Regions from separate parts of the Erwinia sp. SLM-02 genome, predicted to be linked through region 1. Evidence: predicted binding sites of a transcription regulator. Region 1 holds the regulator's gene; each other region holds the start of a gene.
The links. Region 1 encodes ArgR, which controls arginine synthesis, uptake and breakdown. Its sites were predicted from a motif close to ANTGAATAAAAATACANT; they were not measured.
Positions count from the first base shown of each region.

Region 2: the regulator ArgR is predicted to act here: its motif matches at 2,715-2,732, upstream of argE (acetylornithine deacetylase).
Region 3: the regulator ArgR is predicted to act here: its motif matches at 2,866-2,883, upstream of argA (amino-acid N-acetyltransferase).

Region 1 is NZ_JAQISN010000003.1:33,770-39,396, reverse strand. Features, by position in the region: gene degQ (serine endoprotease DegQ) at 1-219, shown strand, start outside; gene degS (outer membrane-stress sensor serine endopeptidase DegS) at 301-1,356, shown strand; gene mdh (malate dehydrogenase) at 1,409-2,344, opposite strand; gene argR (transcriptional regulator ArgR) at 2,795-3,265, shown strand; gene yhcN (peroxide/acid stress response protein YhcN) at 3,716-3,979, shown strand; gene yhcN (peroxide/acid stress response protein YhcN) at 4,093-4,362, shown strand; gene PGH32_RS17020 (YdgH/BhsA/McbA-like domain containing protein) at 4,459-4,539, shown strand; gene PGH32_RS17015 (barstar family protein) at 4,621-4,890, opposite strand; gene PGH32_RS17010 (NAD-dependent succinate-semialdehyde dehydrogenase) at 4,941-5,627, opposite strand, start outside.
Region 2 is NZ_JAQISN010000006.1:122,053-127,679, reverse strand. Features, by position in the region: gene argH (argininosuccinate lyase) at 1-487, opposite strand, end outside; gene PGH32_RS23640 (argininosuccinate synthase) at 586-1,800, opposite strand; gene argB (acetylglutamate kinase) at 1,826-2,602, opposite strand; gene argE (acetylornithine deacetylase) at 2,780-3,931, shown strand; gene ppc (phosphoenolpyruvate carboxylase) at 4,181-5,627, shown strand, end outside.
Region 3 is NZ_JAQISN010000002.1:99,000-104,626, reverse strand. Features, by position in the region: gene recD (exodeoxyribonuclease V subunit alpha) at 1-1,451, shown strand, start outside; gene argA (amino-acid N-acetyltransferase) at 1,478-2,851, opposite strand; gene amiC (N-acetylmuramoyl-L-alanine amidase AmiC) at 3,065-4,309, shown strand; tRNA gene PGH32_RS13745 (tRNA-Met) at 4,393-4,469, opposite strand; tRNA gene PGH32_RS13740 (tRNA-Met) at 4,530-4,606, opposite strand; tRNA gene PGH32_RS13735 (tRNA-Met) at 4,669-4,745, opposite strand; gene mltA (murein transglycosylase A) at 4,950-5,627, shown strand, end outside.

The sequences.
Region 1 (5,627 bases):
GCGGCGGCGGATGGTACGAAAGGCGTCAAGGTGGATAACGTTGAGAAGGGTACCCCCGCGGCGCTCTCTGGCCTGCAGAAAGATGATGTGATTGTCGGCCTGAACCGCACCCCGGTCCAGAATCTGGCAGAACTGAGCAAGCTGCTGGAAGGCAAGCCACCGCTGCTGGCGCTGAATATCATTCGCGGCAGCGACAGTATCTATTTACTGCTTCAGTAGCCCACCGTGCGGGCACAGGCTACTGTGCCCGCGCAACTCATGCTATCCTGCCCGTAGTTCATTCATTCACCGCTTAAAACCATGTTTCCTAAACTGTTACGTTCCGTGATATTCGGCCTGATTGTGGCTGGAATTCTTCTGCTAGCCGTACCGGGCCTCAGGTTCGGCGGCGATCTGCTGTCCCAGCCAGGCGGCAACGCCGACCAGGAACCGGTCAGCTATAACGATGCCGTCCGGCGCGCTGCGCCTGCGGTGGTTTACGTTTATAACCGCAGCGCCAGCAATTCCTCTGATGTGCTGGGCTCCGGGGTCATTATGGATCCCCGCGGCTATATTCTGACCAACAAGCACGTTATCAATGATGCGAATCAGATTATCGTTCGCCTGCAGGACGGGCGTTATTTTGAAGCCATGCTGGTAGGTTCTGATTCGCTGACCGACCTCGCCGTACTGAAGATCACCGCCTCCAATTTGCCGGTCATCCCTATCAATCCGAAACGCGTTGCCCATATTGGCGATCTGGTGATGGCCATTGGCAACCCGTATAACATCGGTCAGACGGTCACCCAGGGGATTATCGGTGCGACCGGCCGCGTAGGGCTGAGCCCCTCGCGACATCAGGATTTCCTGCAGACAGATGCCTCGATTAACCGCGGTAACTCCGGTGGCGCACTGATTAATTCACTGGGTGAACTGATGGGGATCAACACGCTCTCCTTTGATAAGAGCAGCGATGGCGAAACGCCGGAGGGACTGGGTTTTGCGATCCCTACACGGCTGGCTACCAAGATTATGGATAAGCTGATCCGTGACGGACGGGTGATCCGCGGCTATATCGGTATTACCGGTGAAGAGATCCCACGCTTTACCGGCCAGAACACCACGCTGGAACACCCGCAGGGCATTGTGATAACCGGAATGAATCCGACCGGACCGGCACAGATCGCCGGTCTGCAGATCCATGATGTGATTACACGCGTGAACAACGCCCCTGCCGTCTCCGCAATGGAAACTATGGATCAGGTTGCGGAGATCCGTCCCGGGACGGTGATCGAGGTTGAGATCCTGCGTAATGATAAGAAGATGACGCTGCCGGTTACGGTGCTGGAATACCCTGAAGAGAATAAGAGCCAGTAGCGGGTTACGCCAGGCTGCATCGCCCCGTCGGCCGACGGGGCGACATGCGGACTTACTTAATAAAATCTTCGCCGAGGGCGATGTCTTTTTTCAGCGTATCCAGCATATGATCCAGAGACTGCTGTTCGAACGCACTCAGCTTGCCGATTGGCCGACGTTCAACAATACCATTTTTACCCAGCAGCAGCGGCTGTGAGAAGAAGCGTGCATATTCGCCGTTGCCTTCAACATAGGCGCATTCCACGACATCGCTTTCCCCTTTCAGAGCGCGTACCAGCGACAGCCCGAAGCGTGCGGCTGCCTGCCCCATAGAGAGCGTTGCAGACCCGCCACCGGCTTTCGCCTCAACCACTTCGGTGCCGGCATTCTGAATGCGCTTCGTCAGATCGGCCGCTTCCTGCTCGGTAAAGCTGACGCCTTCAATCTGCGACAGCAGAGGGAGGATGGTGACGCCTGAGTGGCCGCCCACGACAGGGACATTCAGTTCCTGCGGCTGCTTGCCCTTCAGCTCAGCAACAAAAGTGTTGGCGCGGATAATATCCAGCGTGGTCACGCCGAACAGTTTGTTTTTGTCATACACGCCGGCTTTTTTCAGCACTTCAGCCGCGATGGCCACCGTGGTATTAACCGGGTTAGTGATAATGCCAATCAGCGCTTTTGGCGAGGTCGCAGCGACCTGCTCAATCAGGTTGCGCACAATACCCGCATTGACGTTAAACAGGTCGGAACGGTCCATACCCGGTTTACGCGCCACGCCGGCGGAAATCAGTACCACATCAGCACCCTGCAAAGCCGGGGTCGCATCTTCACCACTGAAGCCTTCAATTTTGACCGCGGTAGGGATATGGCTAAGGTCTACCGCAACACCCGGGGTAACGGGGGCGATATCATAGAGAGAGAGTTCTGAACCAGCCGGAAGCTGGGTTTTCAGTAGGAGGGCCAGAGCCTGACCGATACCACCCGCTGCACCGAGAACTGCAACTTTCATCCTAAACTCCTTATTATTTTGAGCATGTTATGCCGGGAAATCCATCTGCTTACGACCTTAGACGACCTGCGGAATAATGACGATAGCGGGTTTACTGTTTTGCGTGCTTACGCACTAAAAAGCAGCAAATGCTGAAGATATGCCCGCATTACATCCTGTTATCGCTGGTCGCCAGTCGTTGCAACATGCAGACATCGTGATCCGGCGTACCTTACACCTATAGCACTTATCCGAACAACATCAATTTTATAACAAATTGTTCACTTATTGTGCAGAATGGTACAGCCGAGTTAGATTTCTTTTCAGTACCATAATTTGTTAGACTTCGGTCCGGTCGCGGTGCGGCACCTCACATCACAATTCCCGTTTGCATAAAAATTCATTTAATTGCATAATAATGTACTATCCCGCTTAGGGATCCCCTATTCACTCCCTTTTTATCGGTAACCTATGCGTAACCCATCAAAGCAAGAAGAACTGATCAAGGCATTTAAAGCCTTACTGAAAGAAGAAAAATTCAGCTCGCAGGGCGAAATCGTCGGTGCTTTGCAGGAAGAAGGCTTCGAGAATATCAATCAGTCCAAGGTCTCGCGGATGCTGACCAAGTTTGGTGCGGTGCGTACCCGCAACGCGAAAATGGAGATGGTGTACTGCCTGCCGGCCGAGCTGGGTGTCCCAACCACCACCAGCCCGTTAAAAAATCTGGTACTGGATGTCGATTTTAATGATGCACTGGTGGTGATCCATACCAGCCCGGGAGCCGCACAGTTAATCGCCCGCCTTCTTGACTCACTGGGTAAAGCAGAAGGTATCCTTGGTACTATCGCCGGTGATGACACTATCTTTATCACCCCTGCTCGCGCGTTTACCGTCAAACAGCTGCATGACGCGATTCTGGTCCTGTTCGAACAGGAGCTTTAAAAGCCAGGGTTATAAGCGATGGCTATCCGTTGCCACTGGTTAACCCCGCACTAACACCTTTGGCAGAGAAATTTGTCAGGTTTAACCCGGGTTAGCGGCTAAGCCATGACGGCCAGCCGGCCCCACAACAGCAGATATGACTGGCCTTCCGCATAAAAACAGGGGCCAGACATCGCGATATTTATTTCACCCATGTGATCCCCCGCAAATAACCGCACAAATAGTTAAAGTCTCGCAGGTTGATGTTTTTGCGAAAATTTAACAATCTCCGAGCAATGTATAAGCATTTATTATAACTACTGGTTATAAAAACCGCACACAATAGCCATAAATCCCAGAAAAATATTATTAGCGTGCTATTAATATTTCCCGTTATCAGATCTATACTTATTTTCGTGATGAACATCACACCAAATAAAAAGATAAAAATTGTTGACGAGGAATCAAATCATGAACGTTAAAACCACTATTGCTGCTGTAAGCGTACTATCCGCTCTGTCATTTGGCTCTTTTGCCGCAGAATCCGTTAACGCCACCCAGGCGCAGAATCTGCAGTCAATCGGTGTCGTTAGCGTGAGCGGCATTGCCGGTTCGCCGATGGATATCCGCCAGGCGCTGGATAGCAAAGCGACGGAGAAAGGTGCCAGTGCATACCGTGTTATCGAGAGCTATCAAAACGGTAACTGGCATGCTACCGCTGAGATCTACAAATAATAACGATTTTAAAAGTTATTCAGTTTCAACACTCTCTGTACGGTAACCCCAAGAATAACAAACGTTTTTTAGCCCTTTCGGTTACTGAAAAAAAATTATCTGGAGTCCATATCATGAAAACTACATTTACTATCGCTGCTTTAGGTCTTGCTTCTGTTCTCTCATTCGGTGCCGGTGCTGCCCAGCTGGTCACTAACGATCAGGTTGCTCAGCAGAATCTGCAGTCTGTCGGTACCATCAGCGTGAGCGGTATTGATGCTGCACCCAGTGATATTCGTCAGCAGCTGTCCGATAAAGCCGACCAGCAGGGCGCAACCTCTTATCGCGTGATCGAAGCGCATAACGATGGCAACTACCACGCTACGGCAGAACTGTATAAATAAGTACCTGTACCGGATGCACGGCATCCGGTGGTGATATCGACGACCTGGTCATGATGCTGTAGCTCGTAGGCTGTTGATTGTAAACATAAAGACGATGTGCAGGGTGCCAGCGCTTACCGCGTAGTTGAATCGCGCAGTCAGGACAGCTGGCACGTGACCGCAGAAATCTACAAGTAATTCCTCGTCGATGGCTATCATTTGGTAGCCCACTATGACGAACCCTTTGGCTCCGTTCGCCGGGGCCCTTTTTGATGGATGCTATCTGACATTGAAGTGGAGCTGGCCTTCAAGCTCCTCTTCCGCTTCATCAAACAGCAGGATCAGCGCACCATAGCGACGCTTCTGCCCACTTCCTAAATGAATAAACTCAATTTCCAGCGGCAACGGTACCTTCACCGCGATCAGCACATCCCATAAACTGTCGAGATCGGTAATTCCGTGCGGCTCAAGAGCGAAACGCTCGCTGAACTGGCGATAAAAATGTGCCCGGTCGACAATCACGTTAAAGTCAAAAATCTCTTTTCTCATTAAGGCTGCTCCGCTGAAATACTGCAGGGCGACGCTCGCCGCCCGTCGGGTTACAGTCCGCCGATATGCAGGGCTTTTACCTCAAGGAACTCCTCCAGGCCAAGCACCGACCCTTCACGCCCCAGACCTGACTCTTTTACGCCGCCAAAGGGAGCCAGCTCCGTCGATACTGCACATTCATTGATGCCTACCATACCGCTTTCCAGCGCCGCCGAGACGCGAAATACCCGCTGCAGATTCTGCGTATAGAAGTAAGCAGCCAGACCAAACTCGGTGTCGTTGGCGCGACGAACCACCTCTTCCTCATCATCAAAGCGGAAACAGGCAGCCACCGGGCCAAAGGTTTCTTCTTTTGCCAGTTTCATCGTTTCACTGGCATCGGCAATCACCGTCGGTTGCCAAAAATTCCCCCCCAGCGCATGCCGGGCACCACCGACCACGATGCGTCCTCCTTTTGCCACGGCGTCGTTAACGTGTTCCTCCACCTTTTTCAACGCGGAGGCTTCTATCAGCGGCCCGACAATCACGCCCTCTTCTGCACCGTTACCGACCTTAAGCTTCTTCACTTCTTCAGCCAGCTGATTTACAAAGCGGTCGTAAATACTGTTGTGAATATAGAACCGATTGACGCTGACGCAAACCTGGCCGGCGTTGCGGAATTTATTCGCTATCGCCCCTTTCACCGCCGCATCAATATCCGCATCCTCAAAAACGATATAGGGCGCATTGCCTCCCAG
Region 2 (5,627 bases), on a different contig from region 1:
CCGGCTGCGCACGCTGCAGGTGGGTATAACCCGGCATCACCGCGTCCTGATTCGCTTCGGCGGTGGCCACCAGCGCCTGCTGGAACTGGCGAGTCGCGGCCAGCAGTTCACTGACCTGTAGTTTGCACCACAGCTTCAGGTCGGTTGCGACCTGATCGTTACGGCTACGGCCGGTGTGGAGTTTTTTACCCAGCGCGCCGACCTTATCGATCAGTTTGCCTTCCACCCAGCTGTGAATATCTTCGGCGTCGCTTTCCACAATCTGCTGCGGATTCGCGCGCACTTCTTCCAGCAGAACATTCAGCGCGCTTTCCAGCTGCTGCTGCTCTTCTGCGGTTAATACATTGACCGTCACCAGCGCTTTGGACCAGGCAACGGAACCGGTAATGTCCTGTTCTGCCAGACGATAGTCGAAGCGCAGTGAGTCATTAAACAGTTTGAAACGTTGATCTGCTGCCTGCGTAAACCGTCCACCCCAAAGTGCCATGCTCAGTACTCCATTCAGAAATTATGCAAGAGGCGGCACGGGTGCCGCCCCTGGGAAATCTTGCAGGGGACGAGGCACGCCTCGCCCACCGCAACAGATTACTTTTTCTCGTTCAGCGCGCGGATGCGTGAAGAGAGGGAGAACAGACGGATAAAGCCGCCCGCGTGACGGTGATCGTACACTTCGTCTTCGCCGAAGGTGGCGAACTCTTCAGAGTACAGGCTGTTGGCCGATTTCTTCTGAATCGCGGTCACCTGGCCTTTGTACAGCTGCAGCACCACTTCGCCGTTCACTTCTTCCGCCAGCGCTTCTGCGGATGCCTGCAGAGATTTACGCAGCGGTGCGAACCAGCGACCATCGTAAACAACGTAGGACATTTCCAGGCCCAGCTGCTCACGCCACTTGAAGCTGTCGCGGTCCAGAACCAGCTGCTCAACGGCACGCAGCGCGTTAACCATGATGGTTCCGCCTGGGGTTTCGTAGCAGCCGCGAGACTTAATACCGACCAGACGGTTTTCAACGATATCGATACGGCCTACGCCGTGACGAGCACCGATCGCATTCAGTTTGTCCAGGCAGCCGAACGGCGTTAACGCTTCACCGTTAACCGCCACCACGCGACCTTTCTCAACAACAATCGTGACCTGCTCAGGCTGGTCCGGCGCTTCCAGCGGATCGACGGTCCACACCCAGCAATCTTTGTTCGGTGCGTTCCACGGGCTTTCCAGCACGCCGCCTTCGGTAGAGATGTGCCATGCGTTTTCATCACGACTGTAGATTTTTTCCAGCGACGCGGTGGTCGGGATATTGCGCTCTTTCAGGTAGTCCAGCAGCGCTTCACGGGAACGCAGGTTCCACTCACGCCATGGCGCAACCACTTTCAGCTGTGGAGCCAGCGCGGTGTAGGTGGTTTCGAAACGGACCTGGTCGTTACCTTTACCGGTCGCACCGTGGCACAGCGCGTCTGCGCCCACTTTCAGCGCCAGCTCAACCTGCGCTTTAGCAATGATTGGACGCGCCATAGAGGTACCCAGCAGGTAGGTGCCTTCGTACAGAGCACCGGTCTGCAGTACCGGGTAAACGTATTCGCTGATGAACTCTTCACGCAGGTCAACCACGTGGCACTCAGACGCACCGGACTGCAGCGCTTTCTGCTCAACGCCTTCCAGATCTTTACGCTCCTGGCCGATATCCGCCACGAAAGCCACCACTTCACAGCCGCCGTAGTTCTCTTTCAGCCATGGAATGATCGCCGAAGTATCCAGACCGCCGGAGTAAGCCAGTACGATTTTTTTGATGCTTTTGTCTTGCATGATGATTCCTTGAAAACGTTTCTAATTAAGCGAGGATACGGGTGCCAATGGACACGCCGTTAAATAAGGTTGGCAGCTGTTCAGCATGACGCCAGCTGGCGATGTCCACCGGGCGGCCCAGGGTACGGGCGGCATCCAGCGCGGCATTCACCTTGACGATCATTCCATCGGTAATCACCCCGTCGGCGATCAGCTGCTCGGCTTTTTCAGCCGTCATCTCTTCAATTCGCTGCTTATTGGCATCGAGGATCCCGCTCACGTCGGAGAGCAGAATCAGATCGGCACCCAGCGTCGCGGCCAGCGCCGTCGCTGCCTGGTCGGCATTGACGTTCATCAGCAGGCCATCCTGGGTGATGCCGATTGAGCTGACAACCGGCAGGAAACCTGCGCCCAGCAGCGTAGTAATCAGCACCGGTGAACCCGGGGTAGCCTGTCCCACATGACCAAGTTCTTCATCAAACTGAGCAACATTAACACTTCCGCCGTCGCCCAGACACAGGCCAACGGCATCAATACCGTGTTTTTTCGACCAGGCCAGCAAAGTTTTATTGGCGGTACCGGCCAGCGCACCGGTGATGATGTCGATCTGATCGGCAGGGGTCACGCGCAGGCCATTTTTCTTTTTCACCGGCAGGGACAGCTTGCTCATCAATTCATCCACCAGGCAGCCGCCGCCGTGCACAATCAGCAACTGACGCGAATGGGCAGCGCGATAGCTCACCAGCGCATCGAACAGACGCTCCAGCGCCTCTTCACTATCCAGCAGCACACCACCCAGTTTGATAATTAACGGATTGGTCATCAGAGAGTAACTCGCTTTAAATATGTGACTACGTTGCAGAATGCGGTTATGTTCACTTTGGCTGTCCAAGCCAAATGGTGGAAAAATTATCGGTTTCCATCCGCACGTCGATAATGTATTTTTATTCACTATTACTGCATGAATATTGATACTATCCTAACTCAAGGACTGTCAACAGTGAAGACAAAATTACCACCTTTTATTGAGATATACCGCCAGCTGATTGCTACGCCATCAATCAGCGCCACCGACAGCGCGCTCGATCAGAGTAATGAAACTTTAATCAATTTACTTGCGGGCTGGTTCCGCGATCTTGGCTTCACTGTAGAAGTTCAGCCCGTTCCCGGCACGCGTAATAAATTCAATATGTTAGCCAAAAGTGGCCTCGGTGCAGGCGGACTGCTGCTGGCCGGCCATACGGACACCGTCCCGTTCGACGATGGCCGCTGGACGCGCGACCCGTTTACCCTGACCGAACACGACAACAAACTGTACGGGCTGGGCACCGCCGACATGAAAGGCTTCTTTGCCTTCATCTTAGATACGCTGCGTGAAGTTGATGTGTCCGCGCTGAAAAAACCGCTGTATATTCTGGCCACGGCGGATGAAGAAACCACCATGGCCGGTGCCAAGTTCTTCTCTGAAACCACCAGCCTGCGCCCTGACTGCGCGATTATCGGTGAGCCAACGTCGCTGAAGCCGGTGCGCGCTCACAAAGGCCACATCTCAAACGTGATTCGCATTCAGGGCCAGTCCGGCCACTCCAGCGATCCCGCACGCGGCGTTAACGCCATTGAGCTGATGCACGAATCCATCACGCAGCTGTTGGAGCTGCGTAACACGCTGAAAACGCGCTACAACCACAGCGGCTTCGCCATTCCTTACCCGACGATGAACCTCGGCCACATCAACGGCGGCGACGCGGCTAACCGCATTTGCGCCTGCTGTGAGCTGCATATGGATATTCGCCCGCTGCCGGGGCTGACGCTGAGCGAGCTCGACGGCCTGCTGAATGAAGCCCTTGCGCCGGTGAGCGCGCGCTGGCCGGGCCGCCTGACGGTGGGGGAACTGCATCCGCCGATCCCGGGCTACGAGTGCCCGCGTGAACATCAGCTGGTGCAGGTGGTGGAAAAACTGCTCGGTACTGAAACCGAAGTGGTGAACTACTGCACCGAAGCGCCATTTATCCAGGAAATCTGCCCGACGCTGGTTCTGGGCCCGGGTTCGATTAACCAGGCACACCAGCCGGATGAATATATCGATACGGCGTTTATCAAACCGACCCGTGAATTGATCGCTCAGGTCGTACATCATTTTTGCTATCACTAAGGCAAGAATTGGGGCAATCGACTGCGAAAACAGCTGTTTGCCTCTGATTTCGATTATTCGGGACGATAAGAATAACTTATCTCGCTCCGGTGTAATTAAATTTCATAAATTCTCGTTATTTAGCGGCACGATCCGGCAAATTTAAGTCAATTGACGAATGGTTATTAACGTGGCTAGATAAAAGGCTGAGTTATACCCACAAGGGTGAAATAAAGTTACAAGTACAAGAAAGAGGGTGTCAGGGGTCATATGAACGAACAATATTCCGCAATGCGAAGTAATGTCAGTATGCTCGGCAAGCTGCTCGGGGATACCATCAAGGATGCACTGGGAGAGAACATTCTCGATCGGGTGGAAACTATCCGTAAGCTCTCTAAGTCATCACGTGCGGGAAATGATGCCCACCGTCAGGAGCTGTTATCAACGCTGCAAAATCTGTCCAACGATGAGTTGCTGCCTGTCGCGCGCGCGTTCAGTCAGTTCCTGAATCTGACCAACGTTGCCGAGCAGTACCACACCATTTCGCCAAAGGGCGAAGGGGCAAACCATCCGGAAATGCTGGCGAAAACCTTCGAACGCCTGAAGCAGCAGCCGGACCTGACCGAAGCTAACATTCGCGAGGCGATTGAATCCCTGTCGCTGGAATTAGTTCTGACCGCGCACCCGACGGAAATCACCCGCCGTACGCTGATCCACAAGCTGGTTGAGGTGAACAACTGCCTTAAGCAGCTGGATCACAACGATCTTTCTGACTATGACCGCTCGAAAATCATGCGTCGTCTGCGCCAGCTGGTTGCCCAGGCCTGGCATACCGATGAAATCCGTAAATACCGCCCGTCACCGATTGACGAAGCCAAATGGGGCTTTGCGGTGGTTGAAAACAGCCTGTGGGAAGGGGTTCCCCATTTCCTGCGCGAATTAAACGAGCAGGTTGAAGAGTCCTTCGGCTACACCCTGCCGGTTGACTTCGTGCCGGTGCAGTTCACCTCCTGGATGGGCGGTGACCGTGACGGCAACCCGAACGTCACCGCCGACATTACCCGCCACGTGCTGCAGCTGAGCCGCTGGAAAGCCACCGACCTGTTCCTGCGTGATATCGCCGTACTGATCTCCGAGCTGTCGATGTCCGAATGTACGCCGGAAGTACGCGAACTGTGCGGCAATCCGGACGCGCTGGAGCCGTACCGCGAGATTATGAAAAATCTTCGCAGCCAGCTGACCAGCACCCAGGCCTACCTGGCGCGCCGTCTGAAGGGCGAGCGTTTACCGCGCCCGGCAGACTTACTGATCTCCAACGATCAGCTGTGGGAACCGCTGCACACCTGCTACCAGTCACTGCAGGCCTGCGGAATGGGCATTATCGCGAACGGTCAGTTGCTGGACACCATGCGCCGCGTGAAGTGCTTTGGCGTTCCGCTGGTGCGTATCGACCTGCGTCAGGAAAGCACCCGCCATACCGAAGCGATCGCTGAAATCACCCGCTACCTGGGCCTTGGCGACTACGAAAGCTGGTCAGAATCCGACAAACAGGCCTTCCTGATCCGCGAACTGAATTCCAAACGTCCGCTGCTGCCGCGTAACTGGGAGCCAAGCGCCGACACCAAAGAAGTGCTGGATACCTGCCGCGTGGCCGCCGATGTGCCGAAAGGCTCGATTGCTGCTTACGTTATTTCGATGGCGAAAACGCCGTCGGACG
Region 3 (5,627 bases), on a different contig from region 1:
TTCACCGCCAGCAGCGGCCGCTGTCCGTGGATGAGGCTGCGCTGCGAGAAACGCTGGATCGCTACTTCGGCCAGCAGCCGGAAGACTGGCAGAAAATTGCGGCGGCGGTTGCCCTCACCCGGCAGGTTGCTGTGATTTCCGGCGGCCCGGGAACGGGGAAAACCACCACGGTTGCCAAGCTGCTGGCCTGTCTGATTGAGCTTTATCCCGGCGTTCCGCGTATTGAGCTGGCTGCCCCTACCGGCAAAGCCGCTGCGCGTCTGACCGAGTCGCTGGGGAAAACGCTACAGCAGCTGGCCCTGGACGATGCCGTGCTTAAACGCTTCCCTGCTGAGGCAACCACGCTGCACCGCCTGCTGGGTGCGCTGCCCGGCAGCCAGCGTATGCGCTACCACGCCGGTAACCCGTTACACCTTGATGTGCTGGTGGTGGATGAGGCATCGATGGTGGATCTGCCGATGCTGGCGAATCTGATTGCCGCGTTGCCACCGCAGGCGCGGGTGATCTTCCTCGGCGATCGCGATCAGCTGGCGTCCGTAGAGGCGGGTGCCGTGCTGGGGGACATCTGCCGGTGCGCCGAGTACGGTTACAGCCCGGCGCGGGCTGCGGAACTGAGCCGGATCACCGGTTGTGAGGTGGCAGGGCATGAAGACGTGGCGGCTCCGCCCGTGCGCGACGCGATCTGCCTGCTGCGCAAAAGCTATCGGTTTACGGCTTCTTCGGGGATCGGTCAGCTGGCGATGGCGGTGAATGCCGGGGATGTTAAACGCGCCGATGCGGTATTTGGCGGTGAGTTCAGCGATATCCGGCGCTGTGGTTTAAGCAGCAGTGATGAATATCAGCAGCTGCTCAATGACTGTGCCGCAGGCTATCGTGACTATCTCACGCGGCTGGCTCAGGGAGTGACGCCCGCTGAGGTGCTGTTGGCATTCAGTCGCTTCCAGCTTTTGTGCGCGCTGCGCGAGGGGCCCTTCGGCGTGACCGGTCTGAATGAGCGCATTGAAGCCACGCTGCGGCAGGCCGGACTGATCCGTCGCAGCACGGCGGCAAACGGCAAATGGTATGTCGGCAGGCCGGTGATGATTGCCCGTAACGATCGCATCCTGGGCCTGTTTAACGGTGATATCGGCATTGCCATGCTGGATGACGAGCAGGCGCTGAAGGTCTTTTTCCCGCTGCCGGACGGCACGATTAAGGCGGTTCAGCCAAGCCGTCTGCCGCCCCACGATACGGCGTATGCGATGACGGTGCATAAATCTCAGGGATCGGAATTTGAGCACACGCTGATGGTACTGCCTAACCAGGTCATGCCGGTATTAACCCGCGAGCTGGTTTATACCGGCATTACCCGCGCGAAGCGTCAGCTGACGCTGTACGCGGATATCCGCGTATTTAACAGCGCGGTAAAAATGCGTACCCAGCGGCGCAGCGGGCTGGTTGAGCGACTTTAGCTACAGTAGAAGACGCGATGCGCCAGTCAGCTCTGGCGCACGTGAACGCTGTTTTCACGCAGGTCCACCATCAGCACCTTCGAACGGCGCTGATAGTTATACATCTCTTTCTTACTGCTCGGCAGCAGCTCCACGTCCACCGGCTGGAAGCCGCGCTCCTGGAACCAGTGAATACTGCGCGTTGTTAAGACAAACAGCTTTTTCAGCCCCATCTGGCGGGCCTGCAGCGCGATACGCTCAAGCAGCGCCTCGCCGCGTGAGGAGCTGCGATAATCCGGGTGGACCGCAACACAGGCCATTTCACCAATCTGCTCTTCCGGGAACGGATACAGCGCGGCGCAGCCGATAGTGAGGTTGTCGCGTTCGATAATGGTGAATTTATCGATTTCCATTTCCAGCTGCTCGCGTGAGCGGCGAACCAGAATGCCCTGCTGCTCCAGCGGGCGGATCAGCTCCAGGATACCGCCGATATCGTTAATGGTGGCGCGACGAATCTGCTCGGCGCTTTCCATCACAATCTGCGTGCCGATACCGTCACGTGAGAACAGTTCCTGCAGCAAAGCCCCGTCTTCCTGATAGCTGATCAGGTGGCTGCGACGCACGCCGCTGCGGCAGGCCTTCACCGCGCCGCGCAGAAAACGCACGGTACCGGAATGGTAATCCTGGTCGTTTTCCAGTTCTTCAATACGCTGCTGCGCTTCGTTCGGGAACAGCTCGGAGACAATATCGCCGCTGCTGTTGGTGACGCCCTGTTCTGAGCAGAAGCCGATCATCTTTTCTGCCTTGAGCTTTATCGCCAGCTGGGTTGCCACTTCTTCGGAGGTCAGGTTGAAGCTTTCACCGGTAACGGAAACCGCCACCGGGCCCATTAACACGATGGCACCGCTGTCCAGCTGGCGATGAATCGCTTCTTCATCAATGCGGCGAATGCGGCCGCTGTGGCAGTAATCCACACCGTCATCCACGCCCAGCGGCTGGGCGATAATAAAGTTGCCGCTGACTACATTAATATGCGCACCCTGAAGCGGGGTATTGTTCAGGCTCATCGACAGGCGAGCGGTAATATCCAGCTGGAGTCGGCCCGCAGCCTGCTTGACCAGCTCCAGCGACTGGGCGTCGGTTACGCGGGTGTGCTTGTGATAAACAGGCTCGAGATTTCGCTCGGAGAGGTTGGCATCGATCTGCGGTCTGGCCCCGTAAACCACCACCAGGCGGATGCCGAGGCTGTGCAGCAGGCCAATATCGTTAACGATGCTTGAGAAGTTCTCATGCTCGATGGCTTCACCACCCAGCATAATGACAAACGTCTTACCACGGTGGGCATTGATATAGGGAACGGTATGGCGAAAACCCTGAACCAGCTCGGTACTACGTTCCTTCACGGCAAACCCTCTTTGCATTATTATTCGGTAAATGTGTATTTTTATTCTTTTATGGCCTGCGGCGCAAGTCCCATTTTTCCTTACTTATCACTCATTACTGATTTTTGCTCAAGCTAATGTGCTGCATTTAATCGCTTTTTTGAGGTGACACTGGCAAAGGGATTCGCTAAAGTTTTTGCAAAAAACGAACGTTTGTCTTTTTATTAAACAATTCACAGCAACTGGAGTGGCATGACCGATTCAACATCCCTCAACCGTCGACGGCTTTTACAGGGGGCAGGGGCGATATTACTGCTCAGCGTCAGCCGGGCAGGAATGGCTGCCGACGGCCATGTTGTGGCCATTCGCATCTGGCCATCATCGACCTATTCTCGCCTGACCATTGAGTCCAATATCCCGCTGAAGTATAAGCAATTTACGCTGAGTAATCCCGACCGCGTGGTGGTCGATATTGAAAACATTCAGCTGAACCGCACACTGAACAGCGTGGGCAATCTGGTTCGCCAGGACGATCCCTATATTAAAAATGCCCGCGTGGGTCAGTTTGATGCCAGCACCGTGCGCCTGGTACTGGAACTCAAGCAAAACGTATCGCCTAAGACCTTTACGCTGGCACCGGTTGCCGGGATCAAAAACCGTCTGGTGCTGGATCTCTACCCGGTTAAACAGCCGCACGATGATGATCCGCTGCTGGCATTACTGGAAGATTACAATCAGGGTGAGCTGGAGCGCAGTCAGCCCGCCGCCGCGCCGCTGCCGGGTAAAGCCGGGAAGGATCGGCCGATTGTTATCATGATCGATCCCGGGCACGGCGGTGAAGATTCCGGGGCGGTCGGAAAGCATAAAACCCGTGAAAAAGATGTGGTGCTGAAGATTGGTCGCCGTTTAAAAGCGCTGATTGATAAACAGCCGAATATGCGTGCTTATATGACGCGCAACGAAGATGTGTTCATTCCGCTCAAGGTGCGGGTGGCGAAAGCACGTAAGCAGCGCGCGGATCTGTTTGTCTCAATCCACGCCGACGCCTTTACCAGCCGGGCCGCGCGAGGATCGTCGGTCTTTGCTCTCTCGACCAAAGGGGCAACCAGCACCGCCGCACGTTTTCTGGCGCAAACCCAGAACGAATCGGATTTAATTGGCGGCGTCAGCATGAGCGGCGATCGCTATCTGGACCATACGATGTTTGATATGGTGCAGAGCCTGACGATTAACGACAGTCTGAAATTCGGTAAAGAGGTGCTCTCGCGAATGGGGAAGGTGAACCATCTGCATAAGCGCAGCGTCGATCAGGCCGGATTTGCGGTACTGAAAGCTCCGGATATCCCGTCAATACTGGTTGAGACGGCGTTTATCAGCAACATTGAGGAAGAGCGCAAGCTGCGCACCGCGCATTTTCAGCAGCAGGTGGCGGAGTCGATTTTTGCCGGGATTAAAGCTTACTTTGCGAAAGGCGCTTCGCTAAGCCCGCACAAGTAGTCAGGAGCAGGGCGGGTAAACCGTCCGCTTTACAAAGGTGTGCAAGCGACAGATACAAAAAAACACCCTGAAGGGTGTTTGATTGGTTGCGGGAGCCGGATTTGAACCGACGACCTTCGGGTTATGAGCCCGACGAGCTACCAGGCTGCTCCATCCCGCGTCCGTGTTGTCGCTTCCATCGCGACATTTTCTTTACTGCTTTCGCATTACCGCTGCGAATTGGTTGCGGGAGCCGGATTTGAACCGACGACCTTCGGGTTATGAGCCCGACGAGCTACCAGGCTGCTCCATCCCGCGTCCGCGTTGTCGCTTCCATCACGACACTTTCTTTTTCTTTCTTTCGCCTGACTGCTGCGAATTGGTTGCGGGAGCCGGATTTGAACCGACGACCTTCGGGTTATGAGCCCGACGAGCTACCAGGCTGCTCCATCCCGCGTCCGTGGATGCGCACTATACGCCGCATGGTTTTTCTTGCAACCCCTTTTTTAAGATAAGTGGGAAAAAGCGCTCCTCTTACTCATTATTTGAACCAAATGGTGGAATGTTGCACAAAACAGAGCGCCGGGGCCGATGGCGCATTTAATTATGCCAGTGGCTTTGCTATCTTCGCGCAGGGTTTCTGCATAAAGGTAGATAAAGGATGAAAGGACATTGGGCTAAATATCTGGTGACCGGCACGCTGATGGCGTTGCTGGTTGGGTGTTCGTCAAAACCGACCGATCGCGGTCAGCAATATAAGGACGGGAAGCTGGATCAGCCGCTGGCTCTGGTCAATCAGCCCAATGCCAAGGGACGCCCGGTTAACGGCAAAGATTTTGCCGATCAGGTTTCACAGATTCGTTCGACGTCTTCCGGCATGTATTCACGCCAGTCCGGCACCTACAGCGCCATTCAAAGCTGGCTGATGGCCGGCGGCGATACCCGCCAGCTGCGCCAGTTCGGCCTGGATGCGTATCAGATGGAAGGGGCCGATAACTACGGTAACGTGCAGTTTACCGGCTACTATACGCCGGTGATTCAGGCGCGTTATACCCGTCAGGGCGAATTCCAGTATCCTTTATACCGCATGCCGCCGCGCGGCAAGGGCAAGCTGCCCAGCCGGGCGCAGATCTACAGCGGCGCGCTTGGGGATCGCTACATTGCGGCCTGGAGCAATTCGCTGATGGATAACTTTATTATGGATGTGCAGGGCAGCGGCTATGTTGACTACGGCGATGGTCGCCCGCTGATGTTCTTCGGCTACGGCGGCAAGAACGGCCACGCCTACCGCAGCATCGGTAAGGTGCTGATCGACCGCGGTGAGGTGAAGCGCGAAGAC